4 regions of the Sphingobium sp. WR1 genome follow, and region 4 is predicted to be linked to each of the others. Evidence: predicted binding sites of a transcription regulator. Region 4 holds the regulator's gene; each other region holds the start of a gene.
What was found. The regulator LexA, encoded in region 4, represses DNA repair genes until DNA is damaged. The targets are predictions, from matches to a motif close to GTTCCNCNCTTGTTCT.

Region 1 (5,858 bases), on a different contig from region 4:
AGGATGTCTTCATCATTTCCGGCGCGACCGGCGAAGGCGTGGGCGCGCTGATGGATGCGATGCTGCCGATGCTGGATCAGGGCGCGGAGGATGAAGAGGATGAGGATGGCGACGAAGGCGAAGCCACATGGTCGCCGATCTAGGCGATCATCCTGACACCCGTTCGCTTCGAGCGAAGTCGAGAAGCGGGTGCATGACGGTTCTCGACTTCGCTCGAACCGAACGGATCCTTTTCCTGTGACATCCCCCCTCTCCGGTTTCCCCCCCGAACTTGTCCGCCGTCTGGTCATCAAGATCGGCTCCGCCCTGCTGGTCGATCCCGCCGGCGAAGTGCGCGTGGACTGGCTGCGCACGCTGGTGGCCGATGTCGCCGCGCGCAAGGCGGCGGGGCAGCAGGTCATCATCGTGTCCTCCGGCGCGATCGCGCTGGGCGCGCGGCGGCTGAAGCTGCCCAGGGGCGGGCGCGGCAGCCTGGAGGACGCGCAGGCGGCGGCGGCGACCGGACAGATCGCCCTGTCCCAATGCTGGGCAAGCCTACTCGCCGAAAAGGGCATCACCGCCGCGCAGATGCTGGTGACGCTGGACGATCTGGAGAACCGGCGGCGCTATCTGAACGCATCGGCCACGCTGGAGCGGCTCATGACGCTCGACGTCGTGCCGGTGGTCAATGAGAATGACAGCGTGGCGACGTCGGAAATCCGCTTCGGCGACAATGATCGCCTGGCGGCGCGCATCGGACAGGCGGCACGGGCTGACGCGGTTGCGCTGCTTTCCGATGTCGACGGGCTTTACACCGCCAACCCGCACGTCGATGCCAGCGCCATGCTGATAGAGACAATCGAGACGATCGACGCGCGGATCGCGGCGATGGCCGACGGCGGTTCGGCGTCGGGCATGGGTTCGGGCGGCATGGTGTCGAAGATCCAGGCGGCGCGGATCGCGACCGGCGCGGGCGCGCATCTGGCGATCATTTCGGGCAAGGTCGACGCGCCGCTGTCGCACTGGGCGAATGGCGGGCGCGGATCGATCTTTCTGGCCGCCCAAGGTAAGGGCGCGCGCAAGGGCTGGCTGGCGGGCCGGCTGACGACGCGCGGGCGCGTGATCGTCGACGCGGGCGCGGAAAAGGCGCTGGGCAAGGGCAACAGCCTGCTGCCCGCCGGCGTCGCCCAGGTCGAGGGCGTGTTCGATCGCGGCGACGTGGTCGATATCGTCGCGCAGGACGGCCGGGTGATCGCGCGCGGCCTGATCGAATATGACAGCGCGGCGGCGGCGAAGATCGCCGGGCGCCGCAGCGAGGACATCGCCGCGCTGCTGGGCGAGATGCCGCGGTCGGTGCTGGTCCATCGCGACCATATGGCGATGGTCTGATATGACGCCTTTTCGGATTGCGATGACGGGCGCGACGGGTTTCGTCGGCGCCGAGGTGCTGGAGCAGGCGCTGGGCGAAGGGCTGCGCGTCAATGCGCTGACCCGCCGGGCGCAGCCACCGCGCGCGAAGCTGAAATGGGTGCCGGGATCGCTGGAGGATGCGGCCGCGCTCGATACGCTGGTGCGCGACGCCGACGCCGTGGTGCATATCGCCGGCGTGGTGAATGCGCCCGACCGCGACGGGTTCGAGGCGGGCAATGCGCGTGGCACCGTGGCGGTGATCGACGCGATGCGCCGGCGCGGGATCAGGCGGCTCATCCATGTCTCCTCGCTGGCGGCGCGGGAGCCGCAACTGTCCCACTATGGCTGGTCGAAAGAACTGGCCGAACGCCATGTCAAGGCGAGCGGTCTCGACTGGAGCATCGTGCGGCCGCCCGCTATCTATGGGCCGGGCGACCGCGAGATGCTGGAACTGTTCCGCATGGCCAAGCGCGGCATCATGATGCTGCCGCCGGGCGGACGGCTATCGGTGATCCATGTCGGCGACCTGGCGCGGCTGCTACTGGCGCTGGCGCAGGAGAAGGAAATCAGCCTGACCCGCACCTATGAGGTGGACGACGGCACGCCCGACGGCTGGGATCATAAGGATTTCGGCGCGGCGATCGGCCGGGCGGTGGGGCGGTCGGTGAAGACGATCGCGACGCCGGAATGGCTGTTGAGCATTGCCGCGCGGACCGACCGGCTGATGCGCGGTCGGAAGGCCAAGCTGACCCCCGACCGGGTCGATTATTTCTGCCATCCCGACTGGGTCGTCACCCAGCGCAAGCAGCCGCCCAGGCGGCTATGGATGCCGCAGGTGCCGACCGAGGACGGGTTGAAGGCGACGGTCGAGGCCTATCGGGAGAAGGGGTGGCTGTAACGCCGAAAGGCACGGACCGTCAGGTCAGGGCGGCGAGGCGGCTGGCCCGCTCCCTGTCCTTGGGACGACCGAAACCGGTCAGGAGTTGCTGGAGTTCCAGCCGGTCGGGAATGAAGAGCGTCACCCCGTCGATCTGAATCGGGCAGCGGGTTTGCGGCTGAACCTCGCGCCAGCCCGCCGTCGATCGATAGTGGAAACCGGCCATGAACTCGACCGGCAGCGGCGCTTCCCGCCAGGTGCCGAAGAGGATGGAGCGGAAGCGCTCGCCGCCTGTGTCCTTGCGGGCCCTCACGCCGATGGCGGGTAGGATGCGCGCGGCGTCGGCGACGCTCAGCAGCACGTCCACATCGGCCACCGTTCCGGCATCGGCGCCATGCAGGGCGACCGCCGCGCTGGCAATGATCCACCAGCGATCGCTGGCTGCGTTCATCACCGAAGCGACCGCCTTCAGCGATGCCGCCAGCCCCGGATCGATCCCTGCCCCTTCCCGGCTTCCCGGGACATGGACCGAACCGACAGGCCAGGGCGGCGTATCCGGCATCGCCTAGCCGCCGTCGTCCGGCGCCGGCTTCTTCGCGCGCTGTTCCGCCAGAAATTCGCTGATCGCCTGACCGCTGGCGTTGAGCAGTGGATAGGTGCGCGCGTCGCTCAGCCAGTCGGGGCGGCGGGCGCCGCTGCCGTAGAAAGTGTCATAGACCAGGCTGAAGGCGAGGAAGACGATCGTCGCGCCGATCAACCCTTTCACCGCACCGAAGCCCGCGCCCAGCACCCGGTCGACCGGGCCGAGGATCGACTGGCGCGTGCGGCGGCCGATGGCATGGGCGATCAGCTTGCCGATGCCGAAGGTGACGCCGAAGACGAGAACCAGCGCCAGCATCGCCGCCCCGCTGCTGTTGCCGATGAAGGCGCTCAGCAATTCGGCGGCGGAGGCATGGAACAGGCGGATGGCGAAGATCGCCAGCACCCAGGCGATGAGCGAGAGGGTTTCCAGCACGAAGCCGCGCATGAGGCCGAGCACGGCGCAACCGCCGATGGCGAGCAGGACGAGAATGTCGATGGCGTTCATTGCGGTCTGCTCATATCGGTAAACGCCCCGTCATTGCGAGCGTAGCGGGCCGAAGGCGGGCGAAGCCCAACCAATCCACGGCGTGACAGTAGATTGCTTCGCTACGCTCGCAATGACGAATTGGGCAAATGGCGTTCATTGCCCGCGTGGCTATCCGCGTCCCAGCATCTGGTCAACAAGCTGCGCGAGCGTGCGGAAGCCGCTGACCGCTATTCCCTTGACCCCATCCGCCGCCGAGGCGGGGATGAAGGCCCGGTTGAAGCCCAGCTTGGCCGCCTCGCGCAGGCGCAGCGGCGAATGGGCGACGGGGCGGATTTCGCTCGACAGGGCGATTTCGCCGAACAGCACGACATCCGCGGGCACCGGCCGTTCCGACATGGCGGAAATGAGCGCGGCGGCGACGGCGAGATCGGCGGCCGGGTCCGACAGGCGATAGCCGCCCGCGACATTGAGATAGACTTCGCAGGTCGAGAAGCTGAGGCCGCAGCGCGCCTCCAGCACGGCGAGGATCATCGCGAGACGCCCGCTGTCCCAGCCGACCACCGCGCGCCGGGGGGTCGCCCCGCTGGACAGGCGCACGACCAGCGCCTGGATTTCGACCAGCACCGGCCGCGTTCCTTCCAGCGCGGGAAAGACGGTCGCGCCGGTCACCGACTCGTCGCGGTTGGTGAGGAACAAGGCCGACGGGTTGGCGACTTCCTCCAGACCTTCGGCCACCATGGCGAAGACGCCGATCTCGTCGGTGCCGCCGAAGCGGTTCTTGACCGCGCGCAGGATGCGATATTGGTGGCTGCGCTCCCCCTCGAACGCCAGCACCGTATCCACCATATGCTCCAGCACGCGCGGGCCGGCGATACTGCCATCCTTGGTCACATGGCCGACCAGGATCAGCGCGGTGCCGCGCTGCTTGGCGAATTTGATGAGTTCCTGGGACGAGGCGCGGACCTGGCTGACGGTGCCGGGCGCGCCCTCGATCAGGTCGCTGTGCATCGTCTGGATCGAATCGATGATGAGCAGCGCGGGCGGTGGCCCTTCGCTCAGGGTGGTCAGGATATCGCGGACCGAGGTGGCGCTGGCGAGCTGCACCGGCGCGTTGCCCAGACCCAGCCGCTGCGCGCGCAACCGCACCTGATCGGCGGCTTCCTCCCCGCTGATATAGGCGACCGAAAGCCCGCGCGAGGCGATGCGCGCCGCCGCCTGGAGCAGCAGGGTCGACTTGCCGATGCCCGGATCGCCGCCGATCAGGGTGGCCGAGCCGGTGACGATGCCGCCACCCAGCGCCCGGTCGAATTCGGCGATGCTGGTGCTGGTGCGCGGGGGCAGCTCGACCGTGCTGTCGAGGCCAACCAACGTGATGGCGCGTCCGCCATTTTGCAGGTCATGGCGCTGCGAGAAGATCGTTTCCGCCGCTTCCTCGACGATGCTGTTCCATTCGCCGCAATCCTCGCACTGGCCCAGCCACCGGCTGGTGACGGTGCCGCATTGCTGACAGACGAATTTGCGTTTTGCCTTGGCCATGCCTTCTCTTCTCCGTTCGGTTCGAGCTTGTCGAGAACCGTTGCGCGAGGGTTCTCGACAAGCTCGAACCGAACGGATGTTGGTATGAAGGGAATTTGAGAACAATTCAAGAACATCGATGCGCCCGCTGGAAACATCCCGCGCGCTGGCGCATTGAAACGACATGAAAACGATCCGCGTCGCCAGCTATAATATCCGCAAGGCCATCGGCACCGACCGGCGCCGTGTGCCCGAACGGGTGCTGGAGGTACTGGGCGAAGTGGATGCCGACATCATCGCCTTGCAGGAGGCCGACCGGCGCTTCGGCGTGCGCTCCGCCGCGATCCCGCCGCTGCTGATGGACCAGCAGAGCGGCTACAGGCCGGTGCCGCTCAACGTGCAGATGGATTCCATGGGCTGGCACGGCAATGCGATCCTGGTGCGCAAGGAGGCGGAGGTCGGCGCCCATGACGTGCTGCACCTCCCCTATCTGGAGCCGCGCGGCGCGACCATGGCGGAGGTGACGATGAACGGCGCGGCGGTGCGGGTGTTCGGTATGCATCTCGACCTGTCGGGCCTGTGGCGGCGGCGGCAGGCAGCGGCGGTAATCCATGCTGCGGCGCAGGGCAGGGAGATGCCCACGGTGCTGATGGGCGACCTCAACGAATGGAGCGCGGGGCGCGGCTGCCTGGCCGATTTCGCGCGGCATTACAGCTTCGCGCCGTGCGGGCGCAGCTTTCATGCGCGGCGGCCGGTGGCGCAGCTCGACCGGATCATGCATTGCGGCAGGCTGAAGCTCAAGGATTGCGGCGTCCATGAAAGCGCGGCGGCACGCAAGGCGTCGGACCATCTGCCGATCTGGGCGGAATTTGCGGTTGGGTGAAAACTACTTCCGTTGACAGGCATCTGGACCAATACGTCCCCTCGACATTCCTCTCGCCCTCTGCGATTCATCCCTGATGAAGGAGCGGGAACTTCGCCTTGCCCTGGTCTGCTATGGCGGCATCA
Region 2 (5,858 bases), on a different contig from region 4:
GTCAGATACAAGAACGCCCCCGGCGCAAGGGAGGGCCGGGGGCGTATCCAGGATGCTGTCGGGCACTCCGGATCGGGTTGAACGCTATGACGGAGAGACGACGCCTTTGGCGGTGAACCGTCCCTTAACGCCCACCATCATATCGTCGGGACGACATGGGTGATCCACGGTTCGATGACCGGCCTTCCCCGGACGCCGGGCGGCATGGCCGATGGACCAACCACCTACCAGCGCCGACGAACGACATCAGTCGAGCGGCGGCAGGCCCGCCGCGCGCAACGCATCGGCCAGATAGGCGGCGAAGGCCGCCGCGCGCACCGGCGCGCGCTGGCGTGTCCAGGCGAGCGCGACCAGCGGGCGCCAGGCCGCCAGCGCTTCGGCGTCCAGTCCCGTCAGCGTGCGATAGCGCCGCAGATACCAACCGCTCGCCGCGTCGCGCACCGCCGCCTCCACTCGCCCGACATCGCCGCCCCGCCCGACATCGCCTCCTGGCCCGAAACGCATCACCATTTCGGTCCGCACCAGATCCGTCGCGATCGCACCGCAGGCCGCCCGCGACCAGTCGATCACGCTCACGCCCCTGTCGGTCACGATCAGATTGGCCGGATGCAGGTCGCCATGCGACAGCGCGTCGCCTTCGTTCAGCACGTCCAGCCGCTCGATCGCCGCCAGCCGCAGCGCAGCGCCTACCGGCGCCGCCTCGATATCCTCGGCGATGATCGCCTTGCGGCTGCGCAGCGAAGGCGCATGGCAGGCCTGGATGCGCTGTTGCAGCCGCACCATCTGGTCCAGCGCCCAGCGCGTGCGGTGCGGGCGCCGGCGGATATAGGCCAGCAGATTGGGACCGCGCATCTCCTCATAGACGATGCCCTGCCGCCCGCCCGCCTCTTCCAGGCCGAAGACGCGCGGCACCGGCAGCCCGCTCGCCTGGAGCGTCCGCCCGATCGCATATTCGCGCGCGACGATGCCGGGATCGACGCCCGCATGGAACAGCTTGAGCACCCGCCCGCCGTCCAGCCGATAGACCTGCGCGCTCGCCCCGGCGGCGATGAAGGACGAAGGATCGGGCGGCGTCATTGCGCCGCCCTCTGCCCCAGCCAGCCCGGCTTGGCCAGCGTCTTTTCTACGTCTGGCCGTTTATGCCGCGACGAACATATCTGCGCCCGGCGCCAGGACGCGATGCTCATAATAGCCCGCGTCGATATAATGTTCGGTCAACGCCTCGACATCACTGCCGAAGGCGGCGGCCAGGTCGGGATTGGCTGCGGCATAGGCCAGCGCGTCGAACCCGTCGACATCGCGCCCCGCGGCCCGGCCCCACTGGATATAGTCGCGGGCCGCCGCATCGTCGTCGCTGCCCAGCGCCACGATCAGGTCGGGGTTGGACGCGATATAGCGCAGCCCGTCGAACGCATCGGCGGACCGTCCCTCGGCCCGCCCGGCCAGGTCCAGCCATCGGCGGACAGCAGACTGTAGCTCGCCTGCGTATCGCCCAGCACCAGCGTATCGAACCCCGCGCCGCCATCGACGATATTGTTACCGGCGCCCGGTTCGAGCAGGTCGTCGCCAAGGCCGCCGTCAAGCCGATCATGCCCCGCCCCGCCGGCAAGCAGGTCATTCCCGTCATGCCCGCTGAGGACATCGTCGCCCGCAAGGCCGGCCAGATGATTGTTGCCAGCATCGCCTTCCATGATGTCATGCCGGACAGTCCCGGCCCGGTCATTGTCGGGCACGGTGACGGTCACGATCTCGCTGTCCGTCCCCGCCGCGAAAATCTGCCCGCTCGCCGTCACCTTGAACGCCAGTATCTCGTCGCCCTCGATCAGAAGATCGTCCACGCCGCCGCCGATGACCGGCAGGTCGATGACATAATCGCCCGTCGGCGACTGGGAGACGGCATAGGTGCCGACAAAGGCAGGCACATTGACTTCATCGGCCGTTACGGTCGAATGTTCGGCATCGAAAGCGACCCTGACGGTGCCAGAATAACTGCTCACTTCATGTAGCGTGAGAACCGGCGAAACCGATGTGCCGGCCCCCTCCCCGATCGAACCGGATCGTCGTCACATCGTCACTCGCTCTGGCCGTGAAGGTCAATATCGTGCCACCTCCCGTCACATCCACGAGCGTCGGAAAACTCAGCGACATCAAAACCGGATTCGTCGTATCGGCAGTTGCCATGATCACCCCTGTATCACCCAGCGGATATGCCCCCATATCCTTGAGCGCGCCATCTCCAAATAAATGCAAAGAAATCAACCGTTATTCATTCGCGGCCATAACCCGGCCATGACAAATTCTATCGCGGCTCAGCAAAAATACGCTTTTCGGTTCGCGATAGCCTTCCCGTCTCGCGGCCCTTCCAACCCTTGCCGTATTCCCTCCCCATATCCATCTGGCTGGCTTTGACGGCATCTTGCCCAATCAGAACAAATATGGAACAACACGCCCCATGAGTCTCACGCACATCCAGAAGCAGAGCTTTGCCGAATGCTGACCCACATCTCCGTCCGCGGCGCGCGCGAGCACAACCTCAAGGGCGTCGACGTCGACCTGCCCCGCGATTCCCTCATCGTGATCACCGGCCTCTCCGGCTCGGGCAAGTCGTCCCTCGCCTTCGACACCATCTATGCCGAGGGGCAGCGCCGCTATGTGGAGTCGCTCTCCGCCTATGCGCGCCAGTTTCTGGAGATGATGCAGAAGCCCGATGTCGAGCATATCGAGGGGCTCAGCCCCGCCATCTCCATCGAGCAGAAGACCACCAGCCGCAACCCGCGCTCGACGGTGGCGACCGTCACCGAGATTTACGACTATATGCGCCTCCTCTGGGCGCGCGTCGGCATCCCCTACAGCCCCGCGACCGGCCTCCCCATCAGCGCCCAGACCGTCAGCCAGATGGTCGACCGGGTGATGCTCCTGCCCGAAGGCACCCGCTTCTACCTGCTCGCCCCCGTGGTGCGCGGCCGCAAGGGAGAGTATCGCAAGGAACTGATGGAGTGGCAGAAGGCGGGCTACACCCGCGTCCGCATCGACGGCGAAATCTATCTGATCGAGGACGCCCCGGCCCTCGACAAGAAGTACAAGCACGACATCGAAGTCGTGGTCGACCGCCTCGCCGTCGCCCCGGACATGGCCACCCGCCTCGCCGACAGTTTCGAACAGGCGCTCAAGCTCGCCGACGGCCTCGCCTATGTCGACCTGGCCGAAGGCGTCGTGCCGGGCCGCGAGGACGAAGCCCAGCCCGCCGACCAGAAGATGAAGGGCGCCGGTATTCCCGCCAACCGCATCGTCTTCTCCGAAAAATTCGCCTGCCCCGTCAGCGGCTTCACCATAGCCGAGATCGAGCCGCGCCTCTTCTCCTTCAACGCCCCGATGGGCGCCTGCCCGGCCTGCGACGGCCTGGGCGAGCGGCAGGAATTCGACCCCGAACTGGTCGTCCCCAATGAGGCCCTCTCCCTCAAGAAGGGCGCCGTCGTCCCCTGGGCCAAGTCCAACCCGCCCAGCCCCTATTATATGCAGGTGCTCGGCTCCCTCGCGCAGGAGTTCGGCTTCTCCCTCGACACCCCGTGGGCCGACCTGCCCGGCGAGGTGAAGCTCATCATCCTCCACGGCACCGGCGGCAAGCCCGTCACCCTACGCTTCCAGGACGGCAAGAAAAGTTACGAGGTCAAGAAAGCGTTCGAGGGCGTCATCGGCAACCTCAACCGTCGCCTCCTGCAAACCGACTCCGCCTGGATGCGCGAGGAACTGAGCAAATATCAGACCGCCATGCCGTGCGAGACCTGCAACGGCGCGCGCCTGAAACCCGAAGCGCTCGCGGTCAAGATCGCGGGCGAGGATATCTCCCTCTCCACCCGCCGCTCGGTGGTGGACGCGCTCGCCTTCTTCACCGCCATGCCGGACGCGCTCAACGACCAGCAGAACCAGATCGCCCGCGCCATCCTCAAGGAAATCGTCGAGCGCTTGGGCTTCCTCAACAATGTCGGCCTCGACTATCTGAACCTCGACCGCACCAGCGGCACCCTGTCGGGCGGCGAAAGCCAGCGCATCCGCCTCGCGTCGCAGATCGGCAGCGGCCTGTCGGGCGTCCTCTACGTCCTCGACGAACCCTCGATCGGCCTGCACCAGCGCGACAATGACCGGCTCCTCGTCACCCTGAAACGCCTGCGCGACCTCGGCAACAGCGTCATCGTCGTGGAGCATGACGAGGATGCGATCCGCCACGCCGACTATATCGTCGACATGGGGCCGGGCGCGGGCGTCCATGGCGGGCAGATCGTCGCGCAGGGCACCCTCAATGAACTGCTCGCGCACAAGGACAGCCTGACCGCCGACTATCTGAACGGCACCCGCCGCATCGAGGTGCCCACGAAACGCCGCAAGGGATCGGGCAAGAAGCTCACCGTCCACAATGCCCGCGCCAACAATCTGCGCGGCGTCACCGCGTCTATCCCGCTCGGCACCTTCACCTGCATCACCGGCGTCAGCGGCTCCGGCAAGTCCAGCTTCACCATCGACACGCTCTACGCCGCGTCGGCGCGCGCCCTCAACGGCGCCCGCATCGTCGCCGGGCCGCATGACAAGATCACCGGCCTCGACCATTGCGACAAGGTGATCGACATCGACCAGTCGCCCATCGGCCGCACCCCGCGCTCCAATCCGGCCACCTATACCGGCGCCTTCACCAACATCCGTGACTGGTTCGCGGGCCTCCCCGAAAGCCAGGCGCGGGGTTACAAGCCGGGCCGCTTCAGCTTCAACGTCAAGGGCGGCCGCTGCGAAGCCTGCCAGGGCGACGGCGTGCTCAAGATCGAGATGCACTTCCTCCCCGACGTCTATGTCACCTGCGACGTGTGCCACGGCGCGCGCTACAATCGCGAGACGCTGGAAGTGAAGTTCAAGGGCCAGTCGATCGCCGACGTGCTCGACATGACGGTCGAGGATGCGGTCGAATTCTTCAAGGCCGTCCCGCCGATCCGCGACAAGATGGCGATGCTCGCCGAAGTGGGCCTTGGCTATATCAAGGTCGGCCAGCAGGCCACGACCCTGTCCGGCGGCGAAGCCCAGCGCGTGAAACTCGCCAAGGAACTCTCGCGCCGCGCCACCGGCAACACGCTCTACATATTGGACGAGCCCACCACCGGCCTGCATTTCGAGGACGTCCGCAAACTGCTCGAAGTCCTCCACGCGCTGGTGGAGCAAGGCAACAGCGTGGTGGTGATCGAGCATAATCTCGACGTCATCAAGACCGCCGACTGGATCGTTGATATGGGACCGGAAGGCGGCGTGAAGGGCGGCGAGGTAGTCGCCGAAGGAACGCCGGAGAAGGTGGTGAAGGAAAAGCGCAGCTTTACCGGGCGCTATCTGGCGCCGCTGCTGGGGCTGGAGGCTGTGGCGGCGGAGTGAGGATTATAACTCAGGCTCGATAGGATCGACGAAAGTGTATCAGGATAATCGATGAAGGTACGCATTGTCAGCGTAGGCGAATACGATCGTCATGAAACAGAAGTGCGTTTCATTGCCACTGTGGATGGTCAATCTACACGCACAATGATAACGAACTATGCGATTTACATTCATTGGAGCGGCACTGAATATGCCTCCAGTAGATCCACTAGTGACATATGCTGCAAGTGGGAGGTTATTGGAGGTGATAGTAGCGCACACAATTAGAAATTCAGATGAACGGCCTGCTGCTTATTTGATTACTCATCAGGAAGTTTTGAGGGTAACAGGCAATATGAGTAACGCTGGAAATCCTCACACCCCAAATAAATGGAAATCCTAGAAGTTATTCATATTCCAGCCTCAGCCGTTGCCAATCGGCTAAAGCATCAGTAAAGCGCCGACGAAAAATA
Region 3 (5,858 bases), on a different contig from region 4:
ACATACATGATCACGAAATCGGGCGCCTTGGCGAACTGCTCCCAATAGGCCTTGCGCCCCAGCGTGTCGGCATGGGTGCGCACGGCGCGGGCATGGTCGGCCAGATAGCGTTCGCGCATCGCCGCGTCGACCTGATCGACGGCGTTCAGATAGGCTTCCAGCGAGCATTTGACGTCGACCACCAGCTGCTGGTCGCCGGGCAGGCGGATGATGAAGTCGGGACGCAGGCGGCCGTCCTCGACGGCGACGGACACTTCCTCCTGAAAGTCGACGAAGGGGGAGAGGCCGGCGGTCTCGATCAGATTCTTGAACTGCTGCTCGCCCCAGCGGCCGCGCGTCTTGGGCGCGGCGCGCAGCGCGTTGACCAGCTTGGCGGTTTCCTCGCGCACCTGCCCCTGTCCGGCATGGACCATCGCAATCGCCTCGCGCAGTTCGGCATAGCTGCCGACCCGGTCCTTCTCGACGCGGGCCAGGCCTTCCTCATAGCGTTTGAGCGTGGTTTCTACGGGCGAGAGCAGCGTCTTGAGCTGGGCCTCGCTCTTCTCGCTCGCCTGGGCGAAGCGCTGGTCGGCGCGGGTCAGGAACTGGGTCTGGGCCTGATCGAGCAGCTTGCCGCCAATCTCGCTGAACTGGGCGGACAACTGTTCCTTCGCCTCCTTGAGCGCCGCGATCTGCTGTTCGAAGGCCTGGGTGCGGGCCTGGGTGTCGGACTGGAGCGCAGCGAGGTCGCGCAGCGCCGCCTCGCGTTCGGTCTGGACGGCTTCGAGGCGCTGGACGGCGGCCGATTGCGCCGTCTCCAGCCGTTGGTCGGCGGCGATTTGTGCGGACTCGAGCCGGGCGATCTGGCTCGCCGCCTGCGCCACCCGTTCCTTTTCCACCGCCAATTCGGCGATCGCGCCGTTGCGCTGGGCGGTCGCCATGTCGAGTTTCGCGGCAAGATCGGCCTTTTCGGCGATGAGCGGCAGGGTCGACCGGGTTCGCAGCAGCCAGCCGACGGCGAGGCCGACCAGCAGGGCGACGAGAAGGAGAAGGGCGGCCGGGCTGTCCATCATGGGTCCTTGCTGGGAACGAAACGGGAACCTAGCGGCTCGGGCGGCGGGCTGCAAGTCCGACAGCGATCTGGACAATCAAATCGATATCAGCGCATTTCAATAGTTAGCTAACTATTGGAAAAGGGCCGCCTGCGTGCTGGCGCGGCGGTCGTTCGTCAGCCCAGCGTCGCGCGGAAGGCGCCCAGCCGTTCGATCGCCTGATCCAATGTCTCGTGCGTCTTCGAAAAGCAGAGGCGGACGAGATGTGTGACAGGGTCCTCCGGGTAGAAGGCGGAGATCGGGATCGCCGCCACCCCGGCCTCCTCGATGATCCGGTTGCAGAAGGTCACATCGTCCAGCGCGATGCCCGAAGCCGGAAGGTCGATCGAGAGGAACCAGGTCGCGCCGCTTGGGCAGACGACATAGCCTGCATGTCGCAACCCTTCCGCCAGCCGGTCGCGCGACGCCTGATAGGCGGCGCGCTGCGCGCTAAACCAGCTGTCGGGATAGCCCAGCCCTTCCGCCACCGCCCATTGCAGGTTAGGCGGGGTGGTGAAGGTCAGGAACTGATGGGCGCGGGCAAGCAGCGTGGCGACCGGCGGGGACGCGCACATCCAGCCGACCTTCCAGCCGGTGACGGAGAAGATCTTGCCCGCCGACCCGATCTTGACCGTCCGGTCGCGCATCCCCGGAAAGGCCATCAGCGGGCGGTGGGGCAGGCCGTCATAGACCGTCTGCTCCCAGACCTCGTCGCAAATGGCGATCAGGTCATGGGCGACGCAAAGCTCGGCAAGCAGCGCCAGTTCCTCGTCGCGCAGCACGACGCCGGTCGGGTTCACCGGATTGTTCATCAGCAGGAGGCGGGTTCGCGGGCCGATCGCCGCCTCCAGCGCCGCGCGGGTGATGCGCCAGTCGGGCGGAGCCAGCTTCACCACTTTCGCCACGCCGCCGGCGCGCGCCACCAGCGGCAGATAGGCGTCGTAGAGCGGGGCGAGCATCAGCACTTCGTCGCCCGGCCTGACCAAAGCCAGCAGGCTTGCCGCGATCGCTTCGGTCGCGCCGGAGGTGACGATGACCTCCTGTGGCGACAGGTCCAGCCGCTGGTGCCGGGCATAATGATCCGCCACCGCCGCGCGCAGTTCGGCAAGGCCCGCCATCGGCGGATATTGGCTGGAGCGGTCGAGCAGCGCATCGGCCGCCGCCTGCAGCACCGCGCGCGGGCCGGCCCCCTCCGGGAAACCCTGTCCCAGGTTGATTGCGCCGGTTTCCCGCGCACGCGTCGACATATGCTCGAAGATGGTGGTCGGCATGTCCCGGTAGACGGGATGGCCAAGGGGCATGGCGTCGGTCATGCGACAGGATGTTCCCCAAGGCTGGGACTGGGTCAAGCGCGCCTCTCCCGTTCCGTCGCCCGATGCGATAAGAGGGATGCGTCCAAACAGATGAGCGAGCGGCGATGATCGACCAACTCTTCCTGAAGCACCCGCGCGAGGTGAATGAGAGCTATCCGCACCATATGGGCGTGGCGATGCGCTTCGGCTTTCTGATGGTGCGGTCGGGGCTGGCCTGCATGATACACGGAATCGTTCCGGCATTGTTCGAACGGACGGGCAGTAGCATGGTGAAACGCCTCTATGGCGAGATGCGCCGGCGCCAGCCCGATCTGGAGGAGCGGACGCCGGCCTATCTCAGCCCGCAATGGCGGCCGGAATATGAGATTTAGGGCGTCTTTCAACACTGCGCTATCGGCCCGTTTGTCCCGGTCCGGTCTGCCTTGCGGTGCGCATGTCTTTCGCTGTCGGGTTTAAAGAGGGATAAGGCGCCGCGACGGCGTCGGCATCGATTTTCGGATTGTCATGTCTGCTTCACGGAGGCGGCCTAGCGGGAGCGGCGGGTCGTCAGCGATTCGTGGGGAGCGGGCAATGAGCAGGATGATATTATCGCGATCGCCGCGCATCGTTCGGGCGATGGTTGGCGTCGCGTGAATCAGATTGCGCCGATCCTGACCCGCCGCGAAGCGCAGGCCGAGGAGGTTGCGCTGCGCCAGGCGCTGCACCGATTCGTCACCGGCCGGTTGCGCGACGGGATAGCGGGCGAGGACATCGTCCAGGAAACCTATGTCCGGCTCTATGACTATCGCCGCAAGCGTCCCATCGCGGACACCGCCGCCTTCTGCTTCGCCGTCGCGCGCAATCTGGTGCATGATCATTTCCGTCGCCTGCGTGCCCAGCCGCCCGCCGCCGAACTGGCCGAGGACATCATCTGTCCGCTGCCGCGGGTCGACGAGGTGCTGGACTATCGCCAGCGTGTCGAGGTACTGGTGCGCGCGCTCAACGTCATGCCGCCGCTGCGCCGCGAGATATTCCTCCGGCGCCGGCTCGACGGGGTGCCCGGTGCGGTGGTCGCCGCCGATCTCGGCATGACCCAGGCCGCAATCGACAAGCATTGCACGCGCGCGCTTGCGGACCTGCGCTACGCGCTCGAACGGCGCGGTCTCGGTATAGGAGGTGACGCATGAGCCGCCACGGCATACTCCGCAAGGCCGCGCATTGGGCGATGCGCGAGGACGAGGCGGTGCTCGCCGAGCGTCCTCCGGCGGCGGCCGCCGACATTCAGGCGATGCTCGACGATCCGGCGCTGACCGAGGCGCTTTCCGAAGTCGCGGCGGTGCGCCGCCTCTCCGACGAAGAGGTGCGCGCGATGCGCCAGGGCCGCCGCCGCGCGATCGGTGGGGGGCTGGCGGTGGCGCTGGTGGCCATGGTGGGAGTCGGCGCCTGGCAGAGCGGGGCGTTCCTGCCCGCCGCGCCCGTCGTGCAGCACATTGAAACCACGCGCGGCGAACAGCGCAGCGTGCAGCTCGCCGACGGGTCCAGGGTCGAGCTTGATGGCGCAACCAGCCTTGACGTCACCATGGACGGCGCGGCCCGCATGGTCGAGTTGCGGCGCGGCGAGGCCTATTTCGACATCGTGCATGAAGCGGCCCGCCCGTTCGTCGTGCGCGCCGCCGGGTCGAGCACGCGCGTGCTCGGCACGGCCTTCTCGATCGATCTCAGTCAGCGGGCCGTGAAGTTGGCCGTCTATCGCGGCAAGGTGCAGTTCGGCGGCGCCGGCAGCGGCAAGGCCGGGGTCGTGGTGCCGGCCGGCTGGCGGTCGAGCTTCACCGGCGGCGCCGCGATGACGCCGACGCGCTTCGATACGGCGCAGCAGGATTGGCGCCAGGCCTGGGTCGACACCGACGGCATGGAACTGGGCGAGCTTGTCGAGGCGCTCAACCGGCGCAGCGGCCCGGTGATCGCATCGCCGCCATCGGCTCTCGCGCATCTTCCCCTGGCCGGCCGGGTCAAGCTCGACGATGCAGAGGAACTGCTCGGTGCGATGGGGGAGGTTTACGGCTTCCGGGTCGCCCGCGAGCGCGATCAGCTCCGTCTCGTTCCTGATGCCGGGAGCGACGCAAAAATGTCATCGAATTGACGCTGCACCGCAACAAAATTCTTTTGTCCTGATGGAGCCACGCTCTCGTCTTCCGGTCAGAGGCGCATTTGCGTCGGAGCGGAGGAAGTCATGAGTCATATCAAGGGGGTATCGTTGTTCTCGCTGGCGATCGCGCTGGCAATGCCGGCCATCGCCCATGCGCAGCCGTCAGGGGAGGTCGCGGCCAATCGCGAAATCCGGTTCGACATCGCTGCATCGGATTTGCGCCCGGCGCTGACGGAATTCTCGCGCGTCACCGGCCTGCAGGTCGTGGTCGCGCCATCAGCCGTATCCGGTCGGCGGACAGGCGGCGTCCGTGGTGCGCTGACCACCCGCGCCGCGCTCGATCAATTGCTGCGCGGCACGGGCCTGATCGCTTCGATGCGCGGCAGCGTGGCGGTGCTGAAGCCCGCGACGGGAGCGCCGGCGCCACGTCCGACCGCCGTGGCGGCGCCGCGCGCGACAGACGTCGCCCAGGCGGCGCCCGCCGCCGTGCCGGCGGAGGAGCCGGAGAGCGAGATCATCGTCAGCGGCTACCGCCAGAGCCTCACCGAGGCCCAGGAACTCAAGCGGGCCGCGGTTGGCGCGGAGGACAATATTGTCGCCACCGACATCGCCGCCTTTCCCGACCTGAACCTGGCTGAATCGCTGCAGCGCGTTGCAGGGATCACCATCACGCGCGATACCGGCGAAGGCCGCCAGATCGCGCTGCGCGGCCTGGGCGCCGATTTCACCCGCACCCAGCTCAACGGCATGGAAGTGCTGGGCAACACCGCTTCGGGCATGGACAATCGCGGCGGCGTCAGCCGTTCGCGCTCGTTCGACTACAGCCTGTTCGCCTCCGAACTGTTCAACCGCGTGTCGGTGCAGAAATCCTATGTCGCCGAGCAGGATGAAGGCGGCATTGCCGGCACCGTGCAGCTCTACACCGCCAAGCCGTTCGATTATGAGGGGTCGAAATTCGTGGTCTCGGCCAAGGGCCAGACCAACACCAATACGAGCGGCGTCACGCCACGCCTGGTCGGCCTCGCCTCGGGCCGCTGGGGCGATTTCGGCGCGCTGGTCTCGGTCGCATACAGCCAGATCCGCAGCAATGAATATGGCTATCGCAACTGGGGCTGGGGCCTCACCAGATATGCCGCGGCGAACATCGGCCCGAACATCGATGCCGACACCCGCACCAATCTGCTGAACGGCGTGTGGCAGCCCACCGCCCAGTCCCCTTCGAGCTGGTACACCGACCGCAAGCGGCTCGGCATCACCGGCGCGCTGCAATATCATCCGGGCGACGCATTCAAGCTCGACGTCGACATACTCTATGGACGGCTCTGGGATTATCGCGATGACTATGCGCTC
Region 4 (5,858 bases):
ATGTCGGACCATGGCGTGCGCTGTTTCCTGGTCGGCGAAACCCTGATGCGGCAGGCGGATGTCGAGGCGGCGACCCGCAACCTGCTGACCGGCGCATGAGCGGCCTCACCCATCTGAACGAGGATGGCGCGGCGCGCATGGTCGACGTCTCCGCCAAGGCGGTGACGGCGCGCGAAGCTGTCGCCTCCGGCCGGATCGGGATGCGCGCGGAGGCTGCAAAGGCGATAGCCGACGGGCTGGTGAAGAAGGGCGACGTGCTCGCCGTGGCGCGGGTTGCCGGCATCATGGCCGCCAAGCGCACCGCCGACCTCATTCCCCTCTGCCATCCGATCGCGCTCAGCGCCGTGACGGTCGATTTCGATCTGGACGAGGATGGCGTGACCGTCACCGCCACCGCCCGCACCGCCGGCCAGACGGGGGTGGAGATGGAGGCCCTGACCGCCGCCTCGGTCGCCTTGCTCACCATCTATGACATGGCCAAGGCGCTCGATAAGGGGATGATCGTCAGCGATATCCGCCTAGAAGCCAAGACCGGCGGCAAGTCGGGCGACTGGCGGCGGGGCCCATGAGCCTGCTGCCGGTTGCCGAAGCGCAGGCGCGGCTTTTTGCCCTCGCCCGGCGCCTTCCGGTTGAAACCGTGCCGGTCGGCCAGGCCGTCGGCCGCTGGCTGGCGCAGGATATCGTCGCGCTGCGCGACCAGCCCTGGGCCGATCTTTCCGCCATGGACGGCTATGCCGTGCGTGCGGCCGAATATCCCGGCCCATGGCGCGTGACGGGAGAAAGCGCAGCGGGCGCGTCGACCCTCACGCCGCTCGCGCCCGGCGAAGCCGTCCGCATCTTCACCGGCGCGCCCTTGCCGCCCGGCGCCGACGCCATATTGATCCAGGAAAATGCGACCCGCGACGGCGACATGCTGACCGCCAACGCCGATCCGCTGCCCGCCGGCCGCCACATCCGCGCCGCCGCGTCGGATTTCGCGCGCGACGCACGGTTGCTGAAGGCCGGGGCGCGGCTCGGCCCGGCGCAAATCGCCCTTGCCGTGCTGGCGGGTCATGGCGAGATGCCGGTCCGCACGAAACCGAAGGTTGCGCTCCTTTCCACCGGGAACGAACTTGTCGCGCCCGGCTTGCCGACGCCGCCGGGTTTCCTTCCGTCTTCCAACGCGCCGATGCTGGCGGCGATGCTGGCCCCCTTCCCTTGCGACGTCATTGATCTCGGCATCGTCCCCGACGATCTGGACGTCATGGTCGCTGCGCTGGAACGCGCCGCACAGGCGGACATCATCGTTTCGACCGGCGGGGCGTCGGTCGGCGATCATGACCTTGTCCGCCCCGCCTTCGCCAAAGCCGGCGGATCGCTCGATTTCTGGAAGATCAGGATGCGCCCCGGCAAGCCGCTGATGGCCGGACGCCTGCGCGACTCGCTTTTCCTGGGCCTACCGGGCAATCCGGTGTCGGCCTTCGTCACCGGCACGCTCTTCCTGCTACCCCTGATACGGCATCTGGGCGGCGCGGCCGATCCGTTGCCGCCAACGGATGAGGCGTCGCTCGCCTCCGCCCTGCCCGCCACCGCCGAACGCGACGATTATCTACGCGCCTGGCGCAGTCCCGACGGCGTGGTGTCCGTCACGTCGCAGGACAGCGCCGCCACCGCCGCCATGGCGCAGGCGGATTGTCTGATCTTGCGCCCGGCCGGATCGCCCGCGGCCGCACCAGGCGACCCCGTCACCGTCATCCCGTTTCCCTGACCGCCATGCCCATGAAAAAGGGGCCGTCGCGCGGCCCCATTTTCATGTCGATCCAGTTCGGACGGTCAGCGTTGCTGCTTGTTGCCCGGCGCCTTGTCCTGGCGACGTTCATCACCCATCTGGCCCTGCTTGTTTTCCTGCTGCTGCTGACGATCGCGCTGGCCCGCGCCGCCTTGCTGATCGCGGCGCCGGTTCTTGTCCTGATCATTCTGGTTGGGCATTGTCTCTCTCCTGTCGCCCTTTCGATGGGCGACAGCAACAGAACCCGCTCCGGCCCTGTCCGTTCCATTGATTGCGGCAAGCCGTTCAGCGCTTGACTAATCCCGATGTGTTTCCTATGCGTTCCTCATACGTTCCATGGAGGACCGCAGCGATGTTGACGCCCAAGCAGCAGGAATTGCTGAGCTTCATTCAGACCCGGTTGGAGGAGGGCGGCGTGTCGCCTTCGTTCGAGGAGATGAAGGATGCGCTCGACCTGCGTTCGAAGTCCGGCATCCATCGGCTGATCAATGCGCTGGAAGAACGCGGCTTCATCCGCCGCCTGCCCAATCGCGCGCGCGCGCTGGAGGTGCTCAAGCTCCCCGACGCCATGCATCGCGCCCCCGCGCCGGTCGTCGCGCCCCCGACGAAGGTCGCGCCGCCCGATTTGCCGATCGCGGCCAATGACGTGATCGAAATCCCGCTCCACGGCCGCATTGCCGCCGGTGTTCCGATCGAGGCGATGGAGGGGCATAATATGCTTTCCGTCCCCGCCGCCCTGCTGGGCGCAGGCGATCATTATGCGCTGGAAGTCTCCGGCGACTCGATGATGGAAGCGGGCATATTGGACGGCGACTTCGCCCTGATCCAGCGCACCGACGTTGCGCGCGAGGGGCAGATCGTCGTCGCCCTGATCGACGAGGCTGAGGCCACGCTCAAATATTTCCGTCGCGAAGGCAGCAAGGTCCGGCTCGACCCGGCCAACGCCGCTTATGAGCCGCAGGTCTACGACCCGCGCCAGGTCCGCATCCAGGGCAAGCTGGCTGGCTTGTTGCGCCGTTATAACTGAGTTTTTCTCGGCCGGGGACGCGCGATCCAGGGGTGCGCGTCACCGGGCCTAAGGACAGTGTGAACTTCGCCCTTTTCCAGGGTGATCGACAGGCCGCCGGTGCGCGCCAGCAAGCGGCGGTCGATCTTCATCCAGCGCGGACGGCACCAGCGCGGCAGCCCGCGATCGCTGACGACGATATCCGCGGCGGCGCAATCGCGCATGAAGTCGCGCCGCGCAATCAGCACGTCGCTGCGGGTGAAAAGCAGCCGCCAGTTGCGGCCATTTCTGTCCCTCAGCCGGACGGCGCACAGGTCGGGCGAGCATCGCGCCTCCGGCAGAGCGGCCATCGCTTCCAGTTCGCCGTCATAGCCCGCACTTTCGGACAGAACATCGCGCACATAGTCGCCGGCCCGGTCCCGCAAGATCGCCATGCCCTTTCCAGTCCGCACCGCCACATGCCGCCCGTCGCCGGTCACGAGGATATCGGGCGGCGACGCGGTAAAAGTGACAAGCACGCCGATCAACGCCGGCGCCAGTCCCAGCCACCGCGCAGGCGTCCGCCACAGGAGGCACCAGAGCAGGCCCATGATGGTGACGCCGAACAGTCCGGCGCCCATGGTCGGTGCGAGCAGCGTCGCCATCGGACTGGCCGCGACGCCATGGGCGATCAGCAACAGCAGATTGAGCGCCTGCTCGGTCAGCCACCAGGCGGGCCAGCCCAGTCCGACGAGATCGAGCAACAAGGCCAGCGCCTCCAGCGGCATGACGACGAAGGTGGTGAGCGGAATCGCGATCAGATTGGCGAAGGCCCCCAGCAGACCCGCCTTGTGGAAATGGAACAGCGCGATCGGCATGAGCGCCAGTTCGACGGCAATGCCGGTCGCCAGCATCACCGCCAGCGCCCGGCCGAACCGGCGCATCGCCCCTTCGTCCCGCGCCGCGGCAAAGGCCCGAAAACGCGGATGCTCGGCCAGCGCCACCAGCGCCGTCACCGCCGCAAAGCTCATCTGGAAGCTCGGCCCCGTCAGCGCCTCGGGCCACAGCAGCAGCACCACCAGCGCGCCGGCGGCGACCAGCCGCAGCGTGATCGCCTCCCGCCCCATCGCCAGCCCGCCCAGCACCAGCAGGGCGGCGACGCAGGACCGCACCGTCGGCACTTCCGCGCCGGTCAGCAGCGTATAGCCGATCCCCGCCAGCGCCCCGCCCGTCGCCGCGATCAGCATCAGCGGCAAGCCGAGCGCCGCCCGCCGGCTCAGCGCCATGACACGCATCAACAGGAAGATGACCGCCCCGATCAGCGCCGTCACATGCAGTCCGCTGATCGACAGAAGATGCGCCAGCCCGCTCCGCCGCATCGCCTCCGCATCCGCTTCAGGAATGGCGCCCTGGTCCCCCGTCGCGAGCGCGGCGGCGATCCCCTCCGCCGATCCATCCACGCTTGCCAATATATGGCCGAACAGCCGCGCCCGAAGCGGCGGCGGCACGACGGACGGCTTCAGCACCTCGACCGGCTTCAGCGCTTTTCCGGTGGCACCGATCCCCTGGAAATAGGCCCGCGCGGCGAAATCATAGCCGCCCGGCACGCTCGGCGGCGCCGGAGGCATCAGCCGAACGCGGAAACGGATACGCGCGCCCTCGCCCAGCCCCGCCGGAACATCCGCATCAGCAATATTCACCCGCACCATCGCAGGCAGGCCGGGCGCATCGATCGGCCGAAGCATGACCCGCACCATCGCCTGCGCCGGAACCGGCCGCTGCGACATCACATCTGCGGTGAGTTGGACGAAGATCGCCCGCGACAGCGGCTTTTGTCCTACCATCTCGGCCTTGCCCCAGATCAGCAGGCAACCGGCGCACGCCAATATTGCGCCCGCGATAATCATCCGTCGCAATCGCCCACCGGCCGGCAGCATCGCGCCGACACAGGCGAGGGCCAGCGCCCCGCAGCAGAAAGCCAGCCATGCCATCGCATTGGGCAAGATGAACCAGGCCGCGATGCCCGCGCCCAGCCCCGCCGGCGCCCAAAGTCCAAGCTGTTCACGCTCGCGTTCCAGCCAGCTTTCAACGGCTTCCAGCCCCGCCCGCGCCAACAGCAGCGGCCTCGCACCAAGGGAGGTTTGTCGTGGCTCAAAAGCCATGCTAGGGGGCGTCGGATTCATGGGTCAGCTAGGGCGAATGTCAAAGAATATGACGGCGAGTGCAACGGGAATGAACAAACAGGTGGTGACCCGTTTCGCGCCGTCGCCCACGGGCTTTCTGCATATTGGCGGCGCCCGCACCGCGCTCTTCAACTGGCTGTTCGCGCGTCATCATGGCGGCAAGTTTCTGCTCCGGGTCGAGGACACCGACCGCGCCCGCTCCACCGAGGAAGCCGTGGCCGCGATTTTCGACGGCCTGGAATGGCTGGGCCTGGGCGGCGACGAGCCGGCCGTCTTCCAGTTCGAACGCACCCCGCGCCATGCCGAGGTCGCCAACCGGCTGCTCGAAGCGGGCCATGCCTATCGCTGCTATGCGACGCCCGATGAACTGGCGACCTTGCGCGAACAGCAGCGCGCCGCCAAGCAGCCGATGCGCTATGACGGCCGCTGGCGCGATCGTTCGCCCGAGGAAGCGCCCGAAGGCGCGCCTTTCGTGATCCGCATCAAGGCGCCGCAGACAGGCGAAACGGTGATCGAGGATGCCGTGCAGGGCCGCGTCGTTGTGCAGAATGCGGAGCTGGACGATATGATCCTGCTGCGTTCGGACGGCACGCCCACCTATATGCTGGCCGTGGTGGTCGACGATCATGACATGGGCGTGACCCATGTCATTCGCGGCGACGACCATCTCAATAACGCCTTCCGCCAGTTGGCGATCATCAAGGCCATGGCCCAGATCGAGGGGGGCTGGGAAGAACCAATCTACGCTCATATCCCGCTGATCCACGGATCGGATGGCGCGAAACTGTCCAAGCGCCACGGCGCGCTGGGGGTCGACGCCTATCGCGACGAGATGGGGATGCTGCCCGAAGCGGTGCTCAACTATCTGCTGCGTCTGGGCTGGGGGCATGGAGACGAGGAAATCATCTCGATCGCCCGCGCC

Region 1: the regulator LexA is predicted to act here: its motif matches at 4,970-4,985, upstream of radA (DNA repair protein RadA).
Region 2: the regulator LexA is predicted to act here: its motif matches at 2,427-2,442, upstream of uvrA (excinuclease ABC subunit UvrA).
Region 3: the regulator LexA is predicted to act here: its motif matches at 1,065-1,080, upstream of AC58EF_RS14235 (DNA recombination protein RmuC).

Annotation. Positions count from the first base shown of each region.
Region 1 covers NZ_JCATID010000002.1:114,670-120,527, forward strand. Annotated here, with positions in the region: gene obgE (GTPase ObgE) at 1-143, shown strand, start outside; gene proB (glutamate 5-kinase) at 238-1,368, shown strand; gene AC58EF_RS03000 (NAD-dependent epimerase/dehydratase family protein) at 1,391-2,287, shown strand; gene AC58EF_RS03005 (hypothetical protein) at 2,307-2,828, opposite strand; gene AC58EF_RS03010 (CvpA family protein) at 2,832-3,353, opposite strand; gene radA (DNA repair protein RadA) at 3,504-4,871, opposite strand; gene AC58EF_RS03020 (endonuclease/exonuclease/phosphatase family protein) at 5,035-5,733, shown strand.
Region 2 covers NZ_JCATID010000020.1:1,042-6,899, forward strand. Annotated here, with positions in the region: gene AC58EF_RS20205 (phosphotransferase family protein) at 247-1,077, opposite strand; gene AC58EF_RS20210 (hypothetical protein) at 1,138-1,368, opposite strand; gene AC58EF_RS20215 (calcium-binding protein) at 1,371-1,997, opposite strand; gene AC58EF_RS20220 (hypothetical protein) at 1,999-2,181, opposite strand; gene uvrA (excinuclease ABC subunit UvrA) at 2,491-5,406, shown strand; gene AC58EF_RS20230 (hypothetical protein) at 5,792-5,858, opposite strand, start outside.
Region 3 covers NZ_JCATID010000011.1:62,371-68,228, reverse strand. Annotated here, with positions in the region: gene AC58EF_RS14235 (DNA recombination protein RmuC) at 1-1,049, opposite strand, end outside; gene AC58EF_RS14230 (aminotransferase) at 1,208-2,383, opposite strand; gene AC58EF_RS14225 (DUF6356 family protein) at 2,488-2,754, shown strand; gene AC58EF_RS14220 (RNA polymerase sigma factor) at 3,013-3,549, shown strand; gene AC58EF_RS14215 (FecR family protein) at 3,546-4,502, shown strand; gene AC58EF_RS14210 (TonB-dependent receptor) at 4,593-5,858, shown strand, end outside.
Region 4 covers NZ_JCATID010000024.1:45,693-51,550, reverse strand. Annotated here, with positions in the region: gene trpC (indole-3-glycerol phosphate synthase TrpC) at 1-99, shown strand, start outside; gene moaC (cyclic pyranopterin monophosphate synthase MoaC) at 96-569, shown strand; gene AC58EF_RS22475 (molybdopterin molybdotransferase MoeA) at 566-1,747, shown strand; gene AC58EF_RS22470 (hypothetical protein) at 1,813-1,968, opposite strand; gene lexA (transcriptional repressor LexA) at 2,121-2,795, shown strand; gene AC58EF_RS22460 (ComEC/Rec2 family competence protein) at 2,786-4,915, opposite strand; gene gltX (glutamate--tRNA ligase) at 4,986-5,858, shown strand, end outside.